One region of the Ligilactobacillus sp. ESL1201 genome, then DNA from elsewhere that is predicted to be linked to it. Evidence: predicted binding sites of a transcription regulator. Region 1 holds the regulator's gene; the other holds the start of a gene.
The links. The regulator HrcA, encoded in region 1, represses chaperone genes, less so after heat shock. The targets are predictions, from matches to a motif close to TTAGCACTCNNNNNNNNNGAGTGCTAA.

Region 1 (3,424 bases):
AACATCGAAAGTCCCGCCGCCTAAATCGAAGACTAAGATCTTTTCATCGCGATCGGTTTTATCCAAGCCGTAAGCCAAAGCTGCAGCCGTCGGTTCGTTAACGATCCGTTCTACTTTCAGACCAGCAATTTTACCGGCATCTTTAGTAGCTTGACGCTGAGCATCGTTGAAATAAGCAGGCACTGTGATCACGGCCTGGCTGACTGATTCGCCCAAATACGATTCTGCGTAATCCTTGATGTATTGCAAGATCATTGCAGAAATTTCTTGAGGCGTGTAGTCCTTGTCGCCGACCTTAACTTTATAGCCAGCTTCACCAATGTGTCTTTTGATCGAAGAAATCGTGTCGGTATTAGTAATTGCTTGTCTTTTAGCAACTTCACCGACTTGAGTTTCCCCGTCTTTAAAGGAAACTACAGAAGGTGTCGTCCGGTTACCCTCGGGGTTAGTGATGATCTTAGCATCCTTACCTTCTAAGACAGCAACTGCAGAATTAGTTGTCCCTAAATCAATTCCAATAATTTTTGCCATTTTGCTTACTCCTTATTAATCAGTTTTTTTAATATTACTGAGCTACAACTACCATCGCTGGCCGTAAAACCCGGTCTTTAAACAAGTAGCCATCCTGAAAGACCTGAACGATCGTTTCAGCGCTTTGTCCTTGCTCTAGCGGCACGGTCTTTACTGCCTGGTGGTATTGCGGGTCAAATTTTTGGTGCAATGCTTCGATTTTAGTCACATGATTCTTTCGTAACGCTTCACTGATATTTTGCGCCACCATCTCCACGCCTTTTTTCAGTTGTTTAGCGGACTCGTCGGTCACTTCGATCGCCAAAGCCCGGGTCAAATTATCCAACGCGGGTAAAATTTCTTGCGCTAAGTCTTGCCCAGCATATTTTAACAACTGTTCTTGTTCCTTGTGATACCGTTTTTGCATATTAGCCATTTCGGCTTCAGCGCGTAAATACTGATCTTCTTTTTGCGCTAACTGGTCTTGCAGGTCCGCGATCTGCTGTTCAGTAGTCACGGTTTGGTCCTTTTGGTCATCAGTAGTAGAGTCAGTTTGATTTGCAGCGGTGTCTTTTTCAGGTGATTCTTCCTTTTTTACTGCCGCTTTTTTTTCAGCATCTTGTGCCAAATCAACACCCCTTTTCTTAATCGTTAAAATTATGATAGTAACTACTTAAACGATACGAAAGCTCTTCTCGTAAAAATTGAAGTAACCCTAACATCTTAGAATAAGACATGTTAGCGGGACCCAAGACTGCGATCAAGCCCTCACCGTGGTTACCATCATTAAACTTAGCGGAAACCATACTATAGTTATCTAACAAACGATCCGTCAGCTCATCACCTAGGATCACGGCAATGTCTTGCTGTTCGTTTTGTAACAACTCACTTAATAAAGTATTATGGTCTACCAAGCTGTAAACCGATTTGATCTGCTCAACGTTACGCTCGTTTAAGTAGTTCAACAAGTTCTTCTTGCCATCCACAAAAACCTGCTGGTGTACTGCTTGAGCTAACAAATCGTTAAAAATAGCAGTCCTTGAACCTAAATACTGTTGCAGCAACGGACTTTGTAACTTAGTAGCCACTTGGTTAACAGTCAGTCCAACTACCTGGTCGTTTAGCTTGCGGATCGCCTTTTCTAAATCACTGCCATGCATTCCGTCAGGGATCGTAAAGTTCTGGCTCCGAACCGAACCATCGCTGGTGACCATCAACAACATCACCTGCGCGGCTCCCAGAGGAACTAAGCGAAAGCCTTCTAAGCGCACATCGGCTGAACTCGGTTTTAAAGAAATCGCAGTATAATCCGTCATCTCCGACAATAGCTTGACTGCCGTGGCTACAATTTCATCCACTTTGGAAAAATTATCAGCTAAAGCGTTTCTGATCAACGTTACGGCATTTTTCCCTAACTTATCAGGCTGCACCAAATTATCGATATAATAACGATAACCACTGACCAGCGGTACCCTGCCCGAACTATGGTGTTCTTTGGCGATAAAACCGATCTTTTCCAGGTGTGCCATCTCGTTACGGATCGTCGCAGAACTGACGTGGACCGGCAGTTGTTCTTGCAATTTTTTAGAACCGATCGGCTGCCCGATCCGCGCGTAATCTTGAATAATTGTTTCCAAAATCAGCAATTGTCTTTTAGTTACCATTACAATCACCTCTTTTTAGCACTTAACACACTTGAGTGCTAAGTCAATTATTAATATACACGACATCGCCGCAAACGTCAAGAAAAGCACTACATTAATTCTGAAGTTCACTATTACGCTCCGGGAGCAACTTTAAAATGTGGCGGGAGTGTTGTTCGTCTTTTTTCATCTGCTCGACTAACTGCTCGACTCCGGCAAACTTAACGCTTGCACGTAAGTATTCGTACCACTGCACGTGTGCAATTTGACCGTACAAGTCTTCGTTAACGTCAAACAAATTGATTTCGACCGTTAATTTACGGTGCGCACCAAATGTTTCGTTGTGGCCAATCGAAGCCATCCCGTCAAAAAAGCGTGTCCCGATCCGAACCTTGACGGCATAAACTCCTAAGGCAGGCAGCCACTGTTTTTCTGGAACTGCCACGTTGATCGTCGGAAAACCGATCGTGCGCCCGCGAGCTTCGCCGTGAATGATCTCGCCACTGACCTCATAGGGATAGCCCAGCAAGTCGTTGACGACGTCGAGCTTACCAGCAGTCAAATTTTCCCGGATGCGCGTCGAACCGATCTTGGCGTTGCCGGCAGTTAATTTAGTAATTTCGTGGACGGTAAACCGAGCGCGAGCGTAGTCGGGAAGTAATTTCATATTGGCGCTTTCTTTTTTGCCATAGGTAAAATCATAACCGGCAAAAACGTCGGTCACGTGCAGTCCCACTAAATACTTATCGACAAATTCTTGGGGCGGCATCGGCACAAATTGGCGGTTAAACTCGACAATATAAGCAAGGTCTGCACCCAGTTGAGCAAACAATTCCATTTTGCGGTCTTCCAACGTTAAGTATTTGACCTGGCGTTCGTCAATATCTTGGTACATCATTTTAGGGTAACGGTCAAAGGTCAAGATCGCTAACTTTTGGTGCTTTTGCAGTGCACATTTTTTAGCCGCCCGGATCACTTTTTGGTGCCCACGGTGTACACCATCAAAAAAACCGATCGCCAAAACCACCGGTGCGTTACTAATTTGAGCTGGATCGTAGGGTTCAGCTAATTTGATCACTTGCATGTTTTCACTTCCTCTAAATTAAGTTAAATCGATCATTTGTTCGGGTTGATAGCGGCCCTTTTCTTCGTTATAACGATACAAGCAGCGAGCGCGTTGCTCGTAAAAAAGCGTCACCGTGGCGGGTAAATTTAAGTGGCTAAAAGACTGGGGCGATAAAAAGCCACCATTACGTACTATTTGCCACTGT
Region 2 (3,424 bases), 230 kb from region 1:
CAGCCCCAACCTTAACTACGGCTACCCCACCAGCTAATTTAGCCAAACGTTCTTGTAATTTTTCCCGGTCAAAATCAGAAGTCGTTTCACCGATCTGCTTTTTGATCTGAGCTACTCGTTCTTGGATCTGGTTTTTATCGCCAGCACCTTCAACAAGAGTAGTATTTTCCTTAGTAACAGTTACCTTGCCAGCTGTTCCTAATTGTTCGATCGTAGTGTCCTTTAACTGTAAGCCTAGGTCTTCTGTGATCACAGTACCACCGGTCAAAGTAGCGATGTCTTGCAACATTTCTTTACGCCGATCACCAAAGCCCGGAGCCTTAACAGCAACGACTTTGAAAGTTCCGCGCATCATGTTCAGTACTAACGTTGGCAAAGCTTCACCGTCAATATCATCGGCAATGATCAGTAAAGTCCGCCCCTGTTCTACGATACTTTGTAATAATGGCAAAATATCTTGGATGTTTGAGATCTTCTTGTCGGTGATCATGATGTACGGATTGTCCAATTCAGCAATCATCTTGTCTTGGTCCGTTACCATGTATTGTGACAAGTAGCCGCGATCAAATTGCATTCCTTCAACAACGTCTAAGGAAGTATCGATCCCTTTCGATTCTTCGATGGTAATTACGCCGTCGTTACCAACTTTTTCCATCGCTTCGGCAATTAGTTCACCAGTCTCTTGACTAGCGGAAGAAACAGCGGCAATTTGGCTGATATCGCTCTTAGAAGAAACGTCATGAGACATTTCTTTCAAACCAGCAACTGCGGCTTTGGTAGCCATTTCAATTCCGGAACGAATTCCAACTGGGTTAGCACCGGCAGTTACGTTTTTCATTCCTTCAGTGACAATCGCTTGAGCCAAAACAGTAGCGGTCGTAGTACCGTCACCTGCAATGTCGTTAGTTTTAGAAGCAACTTCAGCAACTAACTTAGCACCCATATTTTCAAAATGATCGTCCAATTCGATTTCCTTAGCGATCGTTACCCCATCATTAGTAATGGTAGGAGAACCGTATGATTGTTCTAAGACAACGTTACGTCCTTTTGGTCCTAAAGTTGATTTAACAGTATTAGCTAACTTATCTACGCCAGCTAACATTTTTGCTCGTGCATCCTCAGAAAATTTAATTTCCTTAGCCATTCTTTTCACCTCATCAAAATATTATCGTTTTAGTATCTATTATTTTTACTTTAATTATTCAACGACGGCAATAACGTCACTTTCGCGGACTACTAAGTACTTGTCGCCTTGGTATGAAACTTCCGTACCAGCATATTTGTCGTAGACTACTGAATCGCCGACCTTAACGTCCGGCACTTGTTTTTGACCGTTGTCAAGCACCTTACCGGCACCTACAGCAACAACTTTACCTGTTTGTGGCTTTTCTTTAGCATTACTTGCTAAAACGATCCCACCTACAGTTTGTTCTTCTTCTTCTTGGACTTCAAGAATAATTCTGTCTCCTAATGGTTTCAGCACCCTAGATCCCTCCAATATTTTTTAGCACTTGATACTTTCAAGTGCTAACTGATTACATTTATTATCATAACCACTTTAATCAGAAAATGCAAGCACTTTTTATCACTCGCACCATTTAAGTGCCAATTAACTGAACGGTACAACTGTTAATTGGTCCCCTAACTATGCTACAATTTGAACCAGCCCAGATAAAGGAAGTTTAGTCATGTTCAAACACAATACGCTGTCACTTTTAGGCGGTTATTTAGTCTTTGTCTTATTGCAACAGCTCTTATTTATCCTGCTCAAACAAAACGATCTGTTATACTGGTGGCAAACCATTTTAACTGCCGCTGCCGCCCTCTTATTGCTTTACCTCGACCGGCGTTACCGCTACACCAACCAGCTTGAAAAAAAGCAGGCCAGCAAAACTATTTCTTGGTTATCAATGCTGATCAGCGTTCCCGTCATTTTAGGGTTGCAACAAATATTTTTACACTTTGAGGCGACTTTTTTACACCAACCCCTTTATTCTAATAACACCGGTCAACTAATAGCGATCGCTGCTAAATATCCCTACTATATTGTATTGCTGACGCTGACGGAACCAGTGATCGAAGAATTTGTTTTTCGTAAAGCATTGTTTGGTAACTTCACTAAGTGGTTTAAACCGTGGCAAGCGGCGGTGATCGCCAGTGTGATCTTCGCGTTAGGGCATAGCGACGGTCACTTGCTGACTTATACTATTATGGGACTGGGATTTTGTTTCGTCTATCAGCAAAGCGGCAAGATCCAGTATTCAATCGGCGCGCACGTTTTAATGAACGCGACGGTGTTGCTGCTTAATTTTTGAAGCTACGCGGCAAGTCAGTTAGCAGTTTAAAATACGAACAGTCTATTACTTACGGAAACTAAAAGAACCCGGGACAAAGCGCTAAGTTTTGTCCCAGGTTCTTTTGGTATTTCCATCATTTGATGTATTCCTGTTTTATTTCAGATGATCGTCTTTGATGCGGTCATCAACGTGCTTTAAAAAATAAATCAACGTCTGCAATTCATTCGTTAAATCAACGTCTTGGACCCGCACGTACTTAGGAACAGTGATCCGCAACGGCGTAAAGTTCAAAATTCCGCGCACGCCAGCGTCGATCAGCTCATCGGTTACCCGTTGAGCCACCGGCCCCGGCACCGTCAAGATCACGACTTCGATCTGCTGAGCCATCAACTGTTCTTTCATATCGCTCATCGGATAGATCGGCACACCGCTTAAGATCGTTCCCGTCAATTTTTCATCAATATCAAAAGCCGCACTGATGCGCACGTTATTATTTCCCTGGAAATTATGGTTCAATAACGCGTGCCCCAAATTACCGACTCCGATCAATGCCACGTTAGTTAATTTATCTTGATTCAGTGTTTTTTTAAAGAAATCCAATAAATTTTTGACATCGTAACCATAGCCACGTTTGCCTAACGCACCAAAATACGAAAAATCGCGGCGAATAGTTGCTGAATCGACTTTCACTGCCTCAGCAAGCTCAGTTGACGAAATTCGCTCTTTGCCAGATGTATATAATATTCCCAAATACCGATAATAAATTGGCAACCGTTTAGCAGTCGCTTGAGGTATTTTTGTACTTGCCACATTAAACGCTCCTTTCACAAAAGGCTTACCTCCTAATTTTACCATATAAAATTTCACAAGCAAGAACTCTCACAAATTTTCATCCACAAGCAATTCTATGGTAAACTATTTTAGTGCATTATTAATTAACTACTATATATTTATATACTTAGGGGGAAATTGCATGATCTTACTGCAAGTTCAGCAGGTCGCCCGTACTTTTAACGGAGAAACACTTTTTGCACACGTTGACCTGGACATCAAAAACGATTCACGCATTGCCTTAGTCGGACCAAACGGCGTCGGCAAATCTACCCTGCTAAAAATCATCACCGGAC

Region 2: a site for HrcA is predicted at 1,505-1,531, ahead of groES (co-chaperone GroES). Genes of this name have one in related genera too.

Annotation. Positions count from the first base shown of each region.
Region 1 is NZ_CP196362.1:1,095,492-1,098,915, forward strand. Features, by position in the region: gene dnaK (molecular chaperone DnaK) at 1-531, opposite strand, end outside; gene grpE (nucleotide exchange factor GrpE) at 566-1,138, opposite strand; gene hrcA (heat-inducible transcriptional repressor HrcA) at 1,155-2,174, opposite strand; gene ribF (riboflavin biosynthesis protein RibF) at 2,269-3,237, opposite strand; gene truB (tRNA pseudouridine(55) synthase TruB) at 3,256-3,424, opposite strand, start outside.
Region 2 is NZ_CP196362.1:1,328,169-1,331,592, forward strand. Features, by position in the region: gene groL (chaperonin GroEL) at 1-1,144, opposite strand, end outside; gene groES (co-chaperone GroES) at 1,199-1,483, opposite strand; gene ACSYSK_RS06685 (CPBP family intramembrane glutamic endopeptidase) at 1,689-2,315, shown strand; gene ACSYSK_RS06690 (redox-sensing transcriptional repressor Rex) at 2,451-3,107, opposite strand; gene ACSYSK_RS06695 (ABC-F family ATP-binding cassette domain-containing protein) at 3,271-3,424, shown strand, end outside.